DNA from 3 places in the Microbacterium alcoholitolerans genome. Region 3 is predicted to be linked to each of the others. Evidence: predicted binding sites of a transcription regulator. Region 3 holds the regulator's gene; each other region holds the start of a gene.
What was found. Region 3 encodes LexA, which represses DNA repair genes until DNA is damaged. Its sites were predicted from a motif close to TCGAACANNTGTTCGA; they were not measured.

Region 1 (5,102 bases), on a different contig from region 3:
CCAGGCTGATGTGTCCAGCATCCGTCACCACGTCACCTCCACCCGGGTGCCGCCGCCGGCTGCCGCACCGACCGTGAGCATCGCGCCGCCCGTCGTCGCACGCTCGCGCATTCCCCGCATGCCGTTGCCCTCGGAGCCGGACATGCCCCTGCCGTCGTCGGCCACCGAGAAGCCGCCCGGCGCGATGCGCACGACGACCTCGCCGGCATCCGCATGACGCAGCACGTTCGTGGTCGCCTCGCGCAGAATCCAGCTCGCCGTCAGCGACTGCGCCGGTGAGAGCGCCGATGCCTCCCCCTCGACCCTCATCGAGACGTCGGCGGCCCGCAGCGCCTCGCGGCACGAGGCGAGCTGCTCGATGAGCGCGGCGCTGCGCACACCGGCCACGGTGGCGCGAACCCCGGCGATGGCCTCTGCGGTGAGCGACTCGATGTCGGCGAGCTCGGCCTTCGCCCGCTCCGGGTCGCTGTCGATAAGGCGCCTGACCAGCTGCGCCTTCAGGCTCACCACCGTCAGCGAGTGACCGACGAGATCGTGCACGTCCCGAGCGACCGCCTCGCGCCCTTCGCTCGTCGCCAGTTCAAGCCCGAGCCTCTCGGCTTCGGCCGAGCGGATGATCAGCGTGGTCGACACCGTGTTGACCACGCCCAGCAGCGCGATGATCGCGAGGATCGACAGAAAGCGCAGCCCGTCCGGCGTCAGGAAGACCACGAGCGCGGTGATCGAGACGCTCCCCGCGAAAGTGACCCAGTGCGCGAGCCGGGTGAGGCCGTACGAGGCGAACGACATGATGAAGGGCAGAAAGCCCAGCGCCGTGCCGCCCACGCCCGGCACCGTGAGCGCCGCGCATGCGATCATGCCGCCGAACGCCACCCATTGGATCGGCTTCGGCGGCGTGGTCAGTCCGCCGCCGCCGAATCTCATGCCGTTCATGAAGCCTGCGACGTAGATGACGATGAAGGCGCCCAGGGCGATCCAGCCCGTCATGATCCATCCCTGCGCGGCATCCGATCGCAGCAGCGCCAGCACCGGGTAGATCAGGAACACGAGCCAGACGGCGGCCATGACCCAGCCGAACCGCTCCCAGGGCGAGCCTGCTCCGCGATGGGGGCTGCGCTGGGTGCCGGGCGAAGCCCACGCGGCGGGGACGGCGCCGGCGGCAGAGGCCGCCGCCGCATCCCGAGTCAGATCATCGGTCATCGTGTCGACCCTATCGGCGAGTGCGCGATCGCTTGACGCCCACGACCACGAGCACGGCGAACACCGCGAGCCAGACGATCACGTTCAGCCCCGACATCCACAGCTCGTCGGTCTGCCCGGTGGTGAGCAGGCCTTCGTTCAGCGGCCAGCGGCTCAGCGAGACGAACCCGTACAGCGGAGTGAAACGGGCGATGTCGAGCATGACGCCGTCCAGCGGGATGAACACGTTGCCGAAGAAGGCGAAGAAGGTCATCGAGATGGATGCCAGTGCCGCGGCCGTGTCGGAGTTGAAGAACAGCCCGACGCCGAGCCCGTACAGCCCGTAGATGAGCCCGATGCCGAGGATGATCCCCGCCGAGGCCCACCAGCGCCACGCGTCACTGGCCTCCGCGCCCGTGGCGAGGCCCGCCGCGAAGACGAGCAGCACGGCGAGGGCTGCGAACGCGACCGCGGTGAGCAGTTTGGTCACCGCGTAGCCGGCGGTGCCGAGCGGGGTCATGGCGAGCTGGCGCCCCCACCCCTGCTTGGCCTCGGTCGCGGCGAGCGACGTCAGCGAGCTCATCGCGACCGCCGTGCCGTATGCGGCCATCGAGACCATCACGTAGAACTTGACGTTGCCGTGGCCGGCCGACATCGCGCCGTAGTCCATGCTGGCCCCGAACAGCAGGTACATGGCCACGGGCATCCCGAGGGTGAACGCGAGCGTGTACGGGTTGCGGATCTGGCGCATCGCCTCGATGCGCATCATGGTGGGTGAGATCGACATGGTCATGATCAGTTCTCCGTGAGTGCCGTGAAGGCGGTCTCAAGGGTGGGCGCGGTGATCTCCAGATCGTGCGCACCCGCGTTCAGAAGGGCGGATGCCGCGGCATCCGAATCCAGGGCGCGAAGGCTCACGCGACCCGCGTCGATTCGCAGCTCGGCGATGCCGTCAGTGTCGGCGAGCTGCCGCAGAAGACCGTCGCGGCCGGATTCGGGAAGGGTCGCCGCGAGCGTGCGACCGCCGAGGTTCGCGCGCAGCTGCGCGGTCGGTGCGTCGGCGACGATGACGCCGCGGTGCATCACCACTGTCCGCCGGGCGAACTGCTCGGCCTCCTCGAGGTAGTGCGTGGCGAAGATGATGGTGCGTCCGGCATCGGCGTCGGCGCGCATGACGTCCCAGAAATGGCGGCGTGCGGTGACATCCATGCCTGCGGTGGGCTCGTCGAGCACGAGGATGTCCGGATCGGCGACCAGCGCGAGGGCGAATTTGACGCGCTGCTGTTCGCCGCCGGAGCACTTCGAGATGCGACGGCGGGAGATGGCCTCGAGCTCCGTGGCAGCGAGCACTTCGGGCACCCTGGCGAGCGCGTCGCGTCCGTGCAGGGAGGCGATGACCTCCACCGTCTCACGAACGGTGAGGTCCGACAGCAGCCCACCGGTCTGCAGCACGCCCGCGATCACGCCCGCCTTCGCCGCCTTCGCGGGCGCTTCGCCGAAGACCGAAAGCGTGCCGCCGCTCGGATCGGTGAGCCCGAGCAGCATGTCGAGGGTGGTCGTCTTGCCGGCCCCGTTCGGGCCGAGCAGGGCGACGACCTCACCGCGTCGGATGCTGAGATCGAGGCCGTCGACGGCCTTGACTGTCCGCTCGCCTAGGCCGAAGTGCCGCTGCAGGCCCGAGACGGCGACGGCCGTGTCGGATGCTGTGTCAGCGGATCTTGTGGAAGTCCGTGCGTCCAGTGCTGTGCTCATGCCTCCAGCCTGGCCGCGTGGGGCTCGAGAGTCCGGAGGACGATGTCATGGGATCGGCATGACAGGTGTCATGCGTCGTCGGGATCTGTGCCTGGGCGGCCCGGATGGGTGGCGCGGACGGGTGGTGCGGACGGGTGGCGCGGAAACTCATCTCAACCTCTAGTTGAAGGTTGCGGCCGAATCTTCGTTCGAATGTCGGTGGGCGCCGCTTGAATGGACTCATGACCGAAACCGTGCTCGAGCCGCCGCAGCAGCCGGAGCTGCTGAGCGACGTCGTGAGCACAATGGTCGCGCTCGATCAGACGTTGAATCAGCTGCAGGCGCTGCGATCGTCGCTGCTGGCCACAGCGCATCTGATCGCCGACGAGAATCCCGACATCGAAGATGTCCGATCGCGCGAGATGGCTCACCGCGCCGTCGCGACCGAGCTGGGCGCGGCGCTGCGCATATCCGATCGGACCATCGAGCGTCAGATGGGCGACGCGTTCGTGATGCGACGCGACTTCCCCGCGACGGCTGAGGCGTTCGAGCGTGGCGCTCTCTCCGCCGCGCACGTGCGGGTGATCACCGAGGCCGGGCTTGGCATCACGGATGCTGATCGCCGGGCGAGCTTTGAGCGGATCGTCCTCGAGAGGGCGCTGACGGAGTCGCCGAACCGGCTGCGGCCGTTCGCGAAGCAGCTGTCCGAGCGGTTCCGCGAGGTCTCGTTCCAGCAGCGCAACGATGAGGCGCGCAAGAAGCGGAGCGCGTGGGTGCGCGATCTCGAAGACGGCCAGAGCGAGTTCGGGGTCAGCGGGCCGTCCGCGATCATTCATGGGATCTTCGAGCGCGTCACACAGATGGGGTTCGCGGTGAAGACCGAGAACGACAGGGCCGCGAAGACCGCGAAGTCCACGTCTCGGGTGTCTGAGGTGTCTGGGGCGTACGAGGCGTCTGGGGTGTCTGAAGCGTCTGGGGCGTCTGAAGCGTCTGGGGCGTCCGGGGCGTCCGGGGCGCCTGGGGTGTCTGAAGCGTCTGAGGCGTCTGAGGCGTCCGGGGCGTCTGAAGCGTCTGAAGCGTCTGAAGCGTCTGAAGCGTCTGACACGTCAGCACTCGATGAGCGGACGCTGAACGAGATTCGGGCTGACCTGGTCGCCGACCTGCTGCTGACCGGCGTCCCTACCGGACATGACACGGTCGACGGGCTGCTGGGCCGGATCCAGGGTTTCATCGAAGTCACCATCCCGGTCACGGCGCTGACCGACCCGATCGACGAATCGCCTCCTGCGCAGTTGGAGGGCATCGGTCCGGTCGATCCCGAGACGGCGCGCATTCTCGCCGGAACCGCGGCAGGCTGGGATCGGGTCATGACCGATCCTGTTTCGGCTGCGGTGCTCGCAGTCGATCGGTATCGCCCCAGCGAAGAGATGCGTCGACATCTGCGGGCGCGTGATCGACGTTGTCGGTTCCCCGGATGCCGCATCACGGCGCGCAAGTGCGACGACGATCATTCCGTCGATCACGCTCTCGGGGGTGCGACCGATGTCGAGAACCTCGCCGGGAAGTGTCGACGCCATCACATGACGAAGCATCACACGCCGTGGAAGGTTCGGCAGCGCAGCGGCGGCGTGCTGGAGTGGACCAGTCCGACCGGGCGTCGTCATGTCGATCGTCCGCCCGGCGCATCCGCGCACGTCACGTTCACCGATATCGACGAGCGGGCGGCTCGCGCTGCGCCCGCGACAGGTGGGGACGCGCCGTTCTGACGTGATCCGGTGCCGACGGCGCCGCAGAGCAGTGCAGACGCGTTGCCGAGAACGTCCTGCCGATGAGTCTGGCGGGGTGAGTTCCGGAGGCGGGCTAGGCGCGGTTCTACTCCGGTAGCGGGTACTCGCTGAGGGGCGGCGGCGTAGCCAGCACTGCGACCAGAGTCCCCAGCACGAGGACTGCGCTCAGTCCAACGACGATCCTCACCGTTGCACGCCGCGCGCGCGTCGGCGGGCCGTCACGCAGCCCTACCAGCGCGGCAGACAGCAGCAGCACGAGCCAGGCCACGAGAGCGATGACGCCCATCCCGATACCGATCGACCGCTCGCTGTCATCCGAATCTGCGTACTCGATGACCGTTAGGCCCGGACCCGCCAAGGTTAGACCGGCTGCGCCGAACATGAGATTCCCGAAGAGCCCGAGAA
Region 2 (5,102 bases), on a different contig from region 3:
AGTCGTGATCGCGGCGTGCGGGATGCGCTCGCGCACCTTGTCGAGGATGCCGAGGTATTTCGTGCTGCGGTACGAACGTCGCATGGCGCGCAGGATGCTGTCGCTGCCCGACTGCAGCGGCATGTGCAGCTGCGGCATGACGTTCGGCGTCTCGGCCATCGCGTCGATGACGTCGTCGGTGAACGCCGCAGGGTGCGGACTCGTGAAGCGGATGCGCTCGAGGCCCTCGATCTCGCCTGCGGCGCGCAGCAGCTTGCTGAAGGCCTGCCGGTCGCCGAACTCGACGCCGTAGGAGTTCACGTTCTGGCCGAGCAGTGTGACCTCGATCGCACCGTCTTCGACGAGCAGGCGGATCTCGTTGAGGATGTCGCCCGGGCGACGATCCTTCTCCTTGCCGCGCAGGCTCGGAACGATGCAGAACGTGCAGGTGTTGTTGCAGCCGACCGAGATCGACACCCAGCCGCTGTGTGCGGAGTCGCGCTTGGTGGGCAGGGTGGAGGGGAAGACCTCGAGGGACTCCAGGATCTCCAGTTCGGCCTCGCCGTTGTGGCGGGCACGCTCGAGCAGTCCGGGCAGGGATCCCATGTTGTGGGTGCCGAAGACGACATCGACCCACGGCGCCTTGTCGAGCACTGCCTGCTGATCCATCTGCGCGAGGCATCCGCCGACGGCGATCTGCATGCCGTCGTGCTTGTCCTTGACCGACTTGAGGTGGCCGAGCGTGCCGTAGAGCTTGCCTGCGGCGTTGTCGCGCACCGCGCAGGTGTTGATGATCACGATGTCGGCTTCCTCGCCGGCGGTCGCCTTCACATAGCCTGCACTCTCCAGTGAGCCGGAGAGTCGCTCGGAGTCGTGCACGTTCATCTGGCACCCGAAGGTGCGCACCTCGTACGATCGACGGGCCCCGTCGGCGTCCAGCGCGGCCGCCGAGGGCGCGATGATCGTCGGTTCACTGCGCGGAGTAGTCATGGTGAAAGCCATTCTACGAGCCGTTGCGACCGGCCGGCATCGAGGACGCTCAGTCGGATTCGACGAAGCGCACCCCGGTGCGGCCGGTCCCAGCCTCGCGCAGTGCGGTGCGGGCCGCGTTCATCGCGACAGAGCCGCCGTATCCGCGCCTGGCGAGTTGGCCGAGCAGACGTCGCAGTGCCGTGTCCGGCTCGAGACGACTCATTCCCGGTGCTTTGCTTCGCGCATACTCGAGAGCGCGTTCCGCATCGTCATCAGGCAGCTCCTCGAGCGCCTCGTCGATGATCTCGCGCGGGATGCCGCGCTGTGACAGCGACCTCGCCAGCGCAATGCGCCCCTGTCCCTTGCGCTCCACGCCGGAAGTCACCAGCAGCGACGCCAAGGTTCGATCGTCGATATAGCCGCGCGCACTGAAGTCGTCGATCACATCCTCGATCGCGTCGCGGTCGAGGTCGTGTTCGCGCAGCACCGATCGCGCTTCCGAGAGGGAGAGCGCCTTGGCCCTGAGCTTGCGAACCAGGGCCGCCTCGGCACGCTCGCGGACCTCATCCGGATCGGGCGTCGGCTCATCGTCCGGGCCGACGTCGCCCCCTGACGCTGCCGGCCGATGACCGACAGCGCGGAGGGCGGCCGTTCGCTCGGCGTGCGCCAGCGCCTCAGCGGCCCGGGCTGCGGGATGGTGGGCGCTCGGACGCCGCTCCTGAGAGCCGGCGTCTGCACCGGAGCCGAAAAGCGGGATGACAGGGGCGAGGTGCTCCTCCTCGCCCCTATCCTGCATGGTTCACCCCGCTGGTCGAACGACGCCGAATCATGATCAGGCCGGGCGACGCTCGGCGAGCTCATCAGCGGGAGCATCGGCTTCCGCCTTCACGCCGATACCGAGCTTCTGCTTGATCTGCGTCTCGATCGCCGCGGCGACGTCGTCGTTCTTGCGCAGGAAGTTGCGAGCGTTCTCCTTGCCCTGACCGAGCTGGTCCCCGTCGTAGGTGTACCAGGAGCCGGACTTCTTCACGATGCCGTGCTCGACACCGAAGTCGATCAGGCTGCCCTCGCGCGAGATGCCGACGCCGTAGAGGATGTCGAACTCGGCCTGCTTGAACGGCGGGGCCATCTTGTTCTTGACCACCTTGACCCTGGTGCGGTTTCCGACGGCCTCGGTTCCGTCCTTCAGCGTCTCGATGCGACGGATGTCCAGGCGCACGGAGGCGTAGAACTTCAGTGCCTTACCACCGGCGGTGGTCTCCGGCGAGCCGAAGAAGACGCCGATCTTCTCACGCAGCTGGTTGATGAAGATGGCCGTGGTCTTGGTCTGGTTCAGCCCACCGGTCAGCTTTCGCAGCGCCTGCGACATCAGTCGGGCCTGCAGACCGACGTGCGAGTCACCCATCTCGCCCTTGATCTCGGCCTCGGGCACCAGTGCGGCGACCGAGTCGATCACGACCAGATCGATCGCACCGGAGCGGATCAGCATGTCGGCGATCTCCAGCGCCTGCTCACCCGTGTCGGGCTGCGAGACGAGCAGCTGGTCGATGTCGACGCCGAGCTTGCGCGCGTACTCGGGGTCGAGTGCGTGCTCTGCGTCGATGAACGCGGCGATGCCGCCGGCACGCTGCGCGTTGGCGATCGCGTGCAGGGTCAGCGTCGTCTTACCCGACGACTCCGGCCCGTAGATCTCGATGATGCGGCCGCGCGGCAGTCCTCCGATGCCGAGGGCACTGTCCAGCGCGATGGATCCGGTGGAGATGACCTCGACCGGCGCGCGCTCGTCGCTGCCCAGTCGCATGATCGATCCCTTGCCGAACTGTCGCTCGATGTGTGCGAGTGCGGAATCCAGGGCCTTCTCGCGGTCGTCGGTCGATGGCATGACGTGCTCCTCAATGTGTCGAATGCTGCCGCCTGTAGGCTGTCGCGGCCTCCCCGACTGGGGCGACTCTCCGACAAGGCGCATGGCTCAGTGCCACATCCATCACGGTAGGACGGGCCACCGACATCAGCTCGGCGAACTCGACTTCTGTGGACAGATATCTCAACGAGACCACTTGTGCAGAACGATACGCGCATATCGAACACACCTTCGACGACACGCCGGACGATTCGTGCGAACTTTCGATCAGCTCTTGCGAGGCTCGATGCGCCCGACGCCGTAGCGCCTCTCCGCCGGGACATCGGCTTCGACGCACAGCGCCAGCCAGATCTCCCGCGGCGGCACGCCTGCATCCAACGCATCGTGCGCCGTCATCCCGATCCCCCCGAGCACGAGGTCGTTGACCAGCGCGTCGGCGCGCCGCCCGAACTCGTCGTCGACGGCGCGCAGGAACTCGCTGCGTCGCATCGTGGGAAACCGCCGCTCAGCGCAGCGACAGCTCGGGCTCGACCGAGGCGACCAGGTCGTCGGGGACGACATCCGGGAAGGAGCTGAGTCCCTCGAGCACCGAGATGCGGTCGCCGACCTCGCGCATGATCGTCGAGATCGGCACGTCGAGCGCTTCCGCGACCGATGCGAGGATCTCACTGGAGGCTTCCTTCTGCCCGCGCTCCACTTCGCTCAGGTAGCCGAGCGCGACGGAGGCCTTTCCTGCGACCTGGCGCAGCGTGCGCCCCTTCTGCAAACGGAAGTCCCGCAGGACGTCGCCAATCTCCTGTCTGACAAGAATCATCGGAACCTCCCCTCCATCACGTCCCTCGGATCCGCATCCGAGTGGATCGCCAGTCTAACCCCACTGGCTGCCGCTGAATCTACTGTTTCTCGCTGTGCTTCAGTTGTGAGCATGTGCACATCGAAGACAACCCGCGATCGGCGCGAGCTATTCCCGCACGGCGTCCAGCGCGGCGGCGATCGCAGCATCCCGTGCCTGCGAGCGCACCTCATCGCGTGAGCCGGTGAACCGGTATGAGCGATGGAACTGCCTGGCGGGTGCGACAACGCCGATGTGCACTGTGCCGACGGGCTGTCCGTCCGGCGACTCGGGGCCCGCGATTCCGGTGGTGCTGATGCCGAGATCCGCTGGGCGTTCGTCGACCGCGACGGCGCGTCGCACTCCATCGGCCATCTGCAGCGCGACTTCGGGATGCACGGGGCCGTGCGCCTCGAGCAGAGCCGCATCCACCGCGAGCAGGGTGTGCTTCACCGGCGTGGCGTAGGCGACGACGGCGCCGAGGAGCGCCGCGGACGCTCCGGGAACCGTGACGACCTCGGCGGCCACGGCTCCCCCGGTCAGCGACTCGGCGATCCCGAGGGTCCAGCCCTTCGCGCGCAGCGCCGCGACGAGCGCGGCGGCATCGTTCACGTCGTGGTCCTGCGCCCGCGGGCCTGGGCGACGATGTAGTCGACGCCGCTGGCGACGGTGAGGACCAGTGCCGCGATCATCAGCACCTGCGTGACGATGACCCACGGGGACAGCCCGATCAGCGTATGAAGCGGCAGCAGCGCCCAGCTCAGCGCAACGCCCTGGACGACCGTCTTGACCTTGCCCATCCAGGCCGCGGCGACCACCTGCTCGTGCACGATCATGAACCGGTGGATCGTGATTCCCCACTCGCGGATGAGGATGACGATGACGATCCACCAGCCGACTTCGCCCAGGATCGCGAGACCGAGGAATCCAGAGCCGGTGAGCAGCTTGTCGGCGATGGGATCCCACAGCTTGCCGAAGTCGCTGACGATGTCGTACCGCCGCGCCAGGTAACCGTCCACCCAGTCCGTGGAGATCGCGAGCACGAACAGGACGCCTGCCACCCAGCGCATCACGATATCGTCCATGCCGAAAGTGCCGGCGATCAGCAGGAGCACGAAGAAGACGACTGCGAGCGGTATGCGCGCGACGGTGATCGCGTTGGGGAGCTGCCGTGGGATCGCCATCAGTCGCGCCCCGTCAGGCCCCAGGCATCCTCATCACCGTCGTCATCGCTCTCGACGACGGGGAGGCCCTGGAACTGCTGCTCGACGGGATCCACCTCGGCGGCGGCCGGCGCTGACGCCGTGGCCGCAGGCGCGGGCACGTCGTCGCCGCGCAGCTTGGCGATCACGCTCGGCAGCTGCTCGCTGGTGACGAGCACGTCGCGCGCCTTGGAGCCCTCCGAGGGTCCGACGATCTCACGGGACTCCAGCAGGTCCATCAATCGACCCGCCTTCG
Region 3 (5,102 bases):
CCCTCGCTGATGCCGCCGCGCGCGCCCTCGCGGTGCTCGGCGCTGCGACCGACCGTCCGTCGCTGTTCGTCGCCGCTCCCTACGCGAGCCTCGGCGACACCCTCGAGGTCCTCGCCGCGGCACCCGTCGAGGCGATCGGCATAGACCTGGTCCGCGGTGCGGTCCCCGCTGCGCTCCCCGCGCTCGACGGCAAGACGCTGGTCGGCGGCGTCGTCGACGGACACAACATCTGGCGCGGCGACCTCGCCGGCGCCTTCGACAAGCTCGACGCGCTGCGCGCGCTCGGTGCATCCTCGGTCAGCGCCTCCACCTCGACCTCGCTGCTGCACGTGCCGCACGATGTGGCGGAGGAGACGCTGCTGGATGACCGACTGGTGTCGTGGCTCGCCTTCGCCGACCAGAAGGTCGACCAGATCGTCACCCTGGCGACCGGCCTGATCGAAGGCCCTGCCGCGATCTCCGCTCAGCTGCAGGCGGCATCGGCCGCCCTCGCCGATCGGCACGACGCCCCCGGCGTCCGCGACGGCGCCGTGCGGGCGCGAGAGCTCGCCGATTCCGATTTCTCGCGCGCCACCTACGAGGAGCGCGAGAGCGCGCAGCAGGCCCTGAACCTGCCGGCGCTCCCGCTGACCACGATCGGATCGTTCCCGCAGACCGGCGACATCCGGCGTGCGCGGGCGCAGTTCGTCCGCGGTGAGCTGCCCGCTGAGGACTACGAGGCGTTCCTGAAGCGCGAGATCGACCAGGTCGTCTCGCTGCAGGAGGATCTCGGACTCGACGTGCTGGTCCACGGCGAGCCGGAGCGCAACGACATGGTGCAGTACTTCGCTGAGAACCTCGACGGCTTCGCCGTCACGCAGCACGGCTGGGTGCAGTCCTACGGCTCGCGCGCCACGCGTCCGTCGATCCTGTGGGGCGATGTCTCCAGGCCGGCGCCGATCACGGTGTCCTGGGCCGGATACGCCCAGTCGCTGAGCGCCAAGCCCGTCAAGGGGATGCTGACCGGTCCGGTCACGATCCTGGCCTGGTCGTTCGTCCGCGACGACCAGCCGCTGGGGGAGACCGCGAACCAGGTCGCCCTGGCGCTGCGCGACGAGATCGCCGACCTGCAGGATGCCGGCATCGGCATCATCCAGGTCGACGAGCCGGCGTTGCGTGAGCTGCTGCCGCTGAAGCAGGCCGACCAGGCCGACTACCTCGACTGGTCGGTGGGCTCGTTCCGTCTGGCCACGGGCGGTGCGGCGGCTGCGACCCAGATCCACACGCACCTCTGCTACTCGGAGTTCGGTGTCGTCATCGACGCGATCCGCGCACTGGACGCGGACGTCACCTCGATCGAGGCTGCGCGCAGTCGCATGGCAGTCGTCGCCGACATCGCGCACCACGGCTTCGACCACGGCATCGGCCCCGGCGTCTACGACATCCACTCGCCCCGCGTGCCGAGCGTCGAAGAGGTCGAGGCGCTGCTGCGCCGCGCGGTCGACGAGCTGCCGCTGCGACAGCTGTGGGTCAACCCGGACTGCGGTCTGAAGACCCGCGGCTACGACGAGACCGTCGCCTCGCTGCGCAACATCGTCGAGGCCACGCGCCGGGTCCGCGAGGACGTGTCGGTCGCGGTCTGACGACCTGAATGCGGCTCCTCCGGAGCCCTGAAACCAGACGCCCCGTCGGGCCTGAGCTCGTCTCAGGTCCGACGGGGCGTCTGATCGTGTGCTCAGACGGCGCGCAGCACCGCCACGACCTTGCCGAGCACGACGGCCTCGTCGCCGAGGATCGGCTCGAAGGCGGAGTTGCGGGGGAGCAGCCAGGTGTGGCCATCGCGGCGGCGGAAGGTCTTCACCGTGGCCTCGCCGTCGATCATGGCCGCGACGATCTCGCCGTTCTCGGCATCGTTCTGGGTGCGCACCACGACCCAGTCGCCGTCGCAGATCGCCGCGTCGATCATCGACTCGCCTGACACCTTCAGCATGAACAGGTCGCCCTTGCCGACGAGCTGACGCGGCAGCGGGAAGATCTCCTCCACCTGCTGGTCTGCGGTGATCGGCACGCCGGCGGCGATCTGGCCGACCAGGGGGACGAGGGCGGCGTCGCCGACGGCCGGCGCGCTGTCGGCGGGATTCTCGGTGCCGGATCCCGGGAGGTCGATGAGCACCTCCATCGCGCGGGTCTTCCCGGGGTCGCGCCGAAGGTAGCCGCTCAGTTCGAGCTGCCCGAGCTGGTGCGTGACGCTGGAGAGCGATTTCAGCCCCACGGCGTCGCCGATCTCGCGCATGCTGGGCGGATAGCCGTAGCGGGCGATCGAGGTCTGGATCACCTCGAGGATGGCCATCTGCTTGGCGCTCAGGCTCTTGCGCCGACGGGTGCGCGGAGCGTCAGGCTCGCGCATCTCGGATGCGGCGGCTTCGGATGCGGGGACGGAGTTGTCGCTCATCGGTGCTCCTTCGTGCCTTCCTGCCGGTGCGGGATCCACGTCATCGCGGGCATCCGGTTCGAATGTCGGTGGCCCATGGTGGGCTGTCTCTGTCGAAACCGTATCCGAGTTGGCGTGGAAAACGGAAGATCTGTTCGAGCGTGTCGAGCATTTCTCGGACGGGGTTTCGAATAATTCTTGACAGATGTTCGATATCGAAGATAGATTCGGAACGTAGCTTCGCATCCGGCATCCCCGGCCGGATGCCGGATGCGAAAGCTGCACCACTTCCGCCGGGGACCGGCGGTGAGAGCAGAGGAGCACAACATGAGCACCGTCAGCATCCAGGCGCCGATTACCCGGCCCGCTCGCATGACCGTTCAGGCCGCTGCAGCCTCGCCGCTTTCGGCGCCGTCGACGCGGCTGCGGCTGACCGTGCGCGGCCGCCGCGTGCTGGCGACGCTCGCAGCTCTTCCCCTCGCCGTCGGCATCGCGGCCTCGGCTCTCGCCGGCGGCGCCGCCCTCGCATCCGGCGATCAGGCCGCCGCGGCCGCGTTCGACTCGGTGACGGTGCTTCCCGGTGACACGCTGTGGTCGATCGCAGCCGAGGCCGCACCCGGCACGGATCCCCGTGTGGTCATCGAGGACATCAAGCGGTTGAACAATCTGACCTCGGGTGCGATCCAGGTCGGCGCCGCGATCTCCATCCCCACCGAATACTCCCGCTGACTCACCACGTGGCGTTCGGCGCAGCGGCTCGTCGGCCGTCATCCGGCGACCCCTGATGCCCGGGCGCTCTACGATGGGAAGGGTGATCTCCCTCGACGAGCTGCCCCTCCGCGATGACCTTCGCGGGCTCACTCCGTACGGCGCGCCGCAGGCCCCGCTGCCGGTCGCTTTGAACGTGAACGAGAACACCCATCCGCTGCCCGATGAGGTGGCCAGCGACATCGTCGACGACATCGCGCTTGCCCTGCGCGATGTCAACCGGTACCCCGACCGCGAGTTCACCACGCTTCGGGAGGGATTCGCGGACTACCTCGGGCACGGTCTCACCCCCGACCAGATCTGGGCGGGCAACGGCTCCAACGAGGTGCTGCAGCAGATCATGCAGGCCTTCGCCGGTCCTGGTCGCACCGTGTTCGGCTTCGCTCCGACCTACTCGATGTACCCGTTGATCGCGCAGGGCACCGGCGCGCGCTGGGTCGCCGGCACGCGCGAGGACGACTACTCCGTCACGCCCGAGAACGCGGCGGCGCAGGTCGCGGCGGCAGACCCGGACGTGGTGCTGCTGTGCGCGCCCAACAACCCGACCGGCACACCGCTGGGCCTCGACGTGATCGAAGCGGTCTACGAGGCGACCCGAGGAATCGTCGTCGTAGACGAGGCGTACTTCGAGTTCGCCCCGCACGACGCGCTCTCCGCTCTGACTCTGCTGCACTCGCGTCCGCGCCTTGCCGTCTCGCGCACCATGAGCAAGGCGTTCGCCTTCGCCGGAGCGCGGGTCGGGTACCTCGCCGCGGACCCGGTGTTCATCGATGCACTGCGTCTGGTGCGCCTGCCGTACCACCTCAGCGCGCTCACGCAAGCGGCCGCGATCGCGGCATTGCGCAACTCCGAGACGATGCTGCGGATGGTCGACGAGATCGTCGAGCAGCGTGATCGGATATCCGCGACGCTGGAGGCGCTCGGCTACACACCGCACGAATCGTGGTCGAACTTCGTGCTGTTCGGGGGCGTCAAGGACCCGAAGGCGCTGTGGCAGGCGCTGTACGACCGCGGTGTGCTGATCCGCGACGTCGGCATCCCCGGCCACCTTCGCGTGTCGGCGGGCACCGAAGTCGAGACCACCGCATTCCTGGAAGCACTCGCGTCGATAGGATCACCCTCATGAGCGACCTCGGCCCCGACATGGGCACCGCACCGCAGCACCGCACGGCGAAACGCACCCGCAGCACCTCCGAGTCCACCGTCGAGGTCGAGATCGACCTCGACGGCACGGGCCGCAGCGACATCGACACCTCGGTGCCGTTCTTCGACCACATGCTGACGGCCTTCGCGAAGCACTCGCTCACCGACCTCACCGTCCGGGCGAACGGCGACACCCACATCGACGCTCACCACACCGTCGAGGACATCTCGATCGTGCTCGGCCAGGCGATCAGGGACGCGCTCGGCGACAAGGCCGGCATCTCCCGGTACGGTGACGCTCTCGTGCCGCTGGACGAGGCGCTGGCACAAGCGGTGGTCGACGTCTCCGGGCGCCCGTTCCTCGTGCACGACGGCGAGCCGGCCGGTTTCGAGTTCCACCTCATCGGCGGGCACTTCACCGGCTCGCTCGTCCGCCACGTGTTCGAGGCCATCACCCTGAACGCGGGGCTGACCGTGCACGTGCGCGTGCTCGGCGGCCGTGATCCCCACCACATCGCCGAGGCGGAGTTCAAGGCGTTCGCCAGGGCCTTCCGCCAGGCGAAGTCCATCGATCCCCTCGTGGACGGCGTTCCCTCTACGAAGGGTGCTCTGTGAGCGGGCCCCGCGTCGCCGTCTTCGACTACGAATCCGGCAACGTCCACTCGGCGGTCAAGGCGCTGGCGGCCGCCGGCGCCGACGTCGAACTGACCCGCGACCGCGATCGCGCCCTCGAGGCCGACGGACTGCTCGTTCCGGGCGTCGGCGCGTTCGCCGCCGTGCG

Region 1: the regulator LexA is predicted to act here: its motif matches at 3,108-3,123, upstream of ACQUSX_RS05710 (HNH endonuclease signature motif containing protein).
Region 2: the regulator LexA is predicted to act here: its motif matches at 3,032-3,047, upstream of recA (recombinase RecA).

The regions. Positions count from the first base shown of each region.
Region 1 covers NZ_JBNTKD010000001.1:1,176,202-1,181,303, forward strand. The annotation lists gene ACQUSX_RS05690 (response regulator) at 1-28, opposite strand, end outside; gene ACQUSX_RS05695 (sensor histidine kinase) at 25-1,200, opposite strand; gene ACQUSX_RS05700 (ABC transporter permease) at 1,211-1,972, opposite strand; gene ACQUSX_RS05705 (ABC transporter ATP-binding protein) at 1,975-2,931, opposite strand; gene ACQUSX_RS05710 (HNH endonuclease signature motif containing protein) at 3,153-4,676, shown strand; gene ACQUSX_RS05715 (hypothetical protein) at 4,783-5,102, opposite strand, start outside.
Region 2 covers NZ_JBNTKD010000001.1:699,319-704,420, forward strand. The annotation lists gene miaB (tRNA (N6-isopentenyl adenosine(37)-C2)-methylthiotransferase MiaB) at 1-969, opposite strand, end outside; gene ACQUSX_RS03420 (regulatory protein RecX) at 1,019-1,747, opposite strand; gene recA (recombinase RecA) at 1,784-2,833, opposite strand; gene ACQUSX_RS03430 (DUF3046 domain-containing protein) at 3,080-3,301, opposite strand; gene ACQUSX_RS03435 (helix-turn-helix domain-containing protein) at 3,318-3,626, opposite strand; gene ACQUSX_RS03440 (CinA family protein) at 3,774-4,256, opposite strand; gene pgsA (CDP-diacylglycerol--glycerol-3-phosphate 3-phosphatidyltransferase) at 4,253-4,828, opposite strand; gene ACQUSX_RS03450 (FtsK/SpoIIIE family DNA translocase) at 4,828-5,102, opposite strand, start outside.
Region 3 covers NZ_JBNTKD010000002.1:26,530-31,631, reverse strand. The annotation lists gene metE (5-methyltetrahydropteroyltriglutamate--homocysteine S-methyltransferase) at 1-1,622, shown strand, start outside; gene lexA (transcriptional repressor LexA) at 1,715-2,386, opposite strand; gene ACQUSX_RS14400 (LysM peptidoglycan-binding domain-containing protein) at 2,738-3,139, shown strand; gene ACQUSX_RS14395 (histidinol-phosphate transaminase) at 3,213-4,304, shown strand; gene hisB (imidazoleglycerol-phosphate dehydratase HisB) at 4,322-4,936, shown strand; gene hisH (imidazole glycerol phosphate synthase subunit HisH) at 4,933-5,102, shown strand, end outside.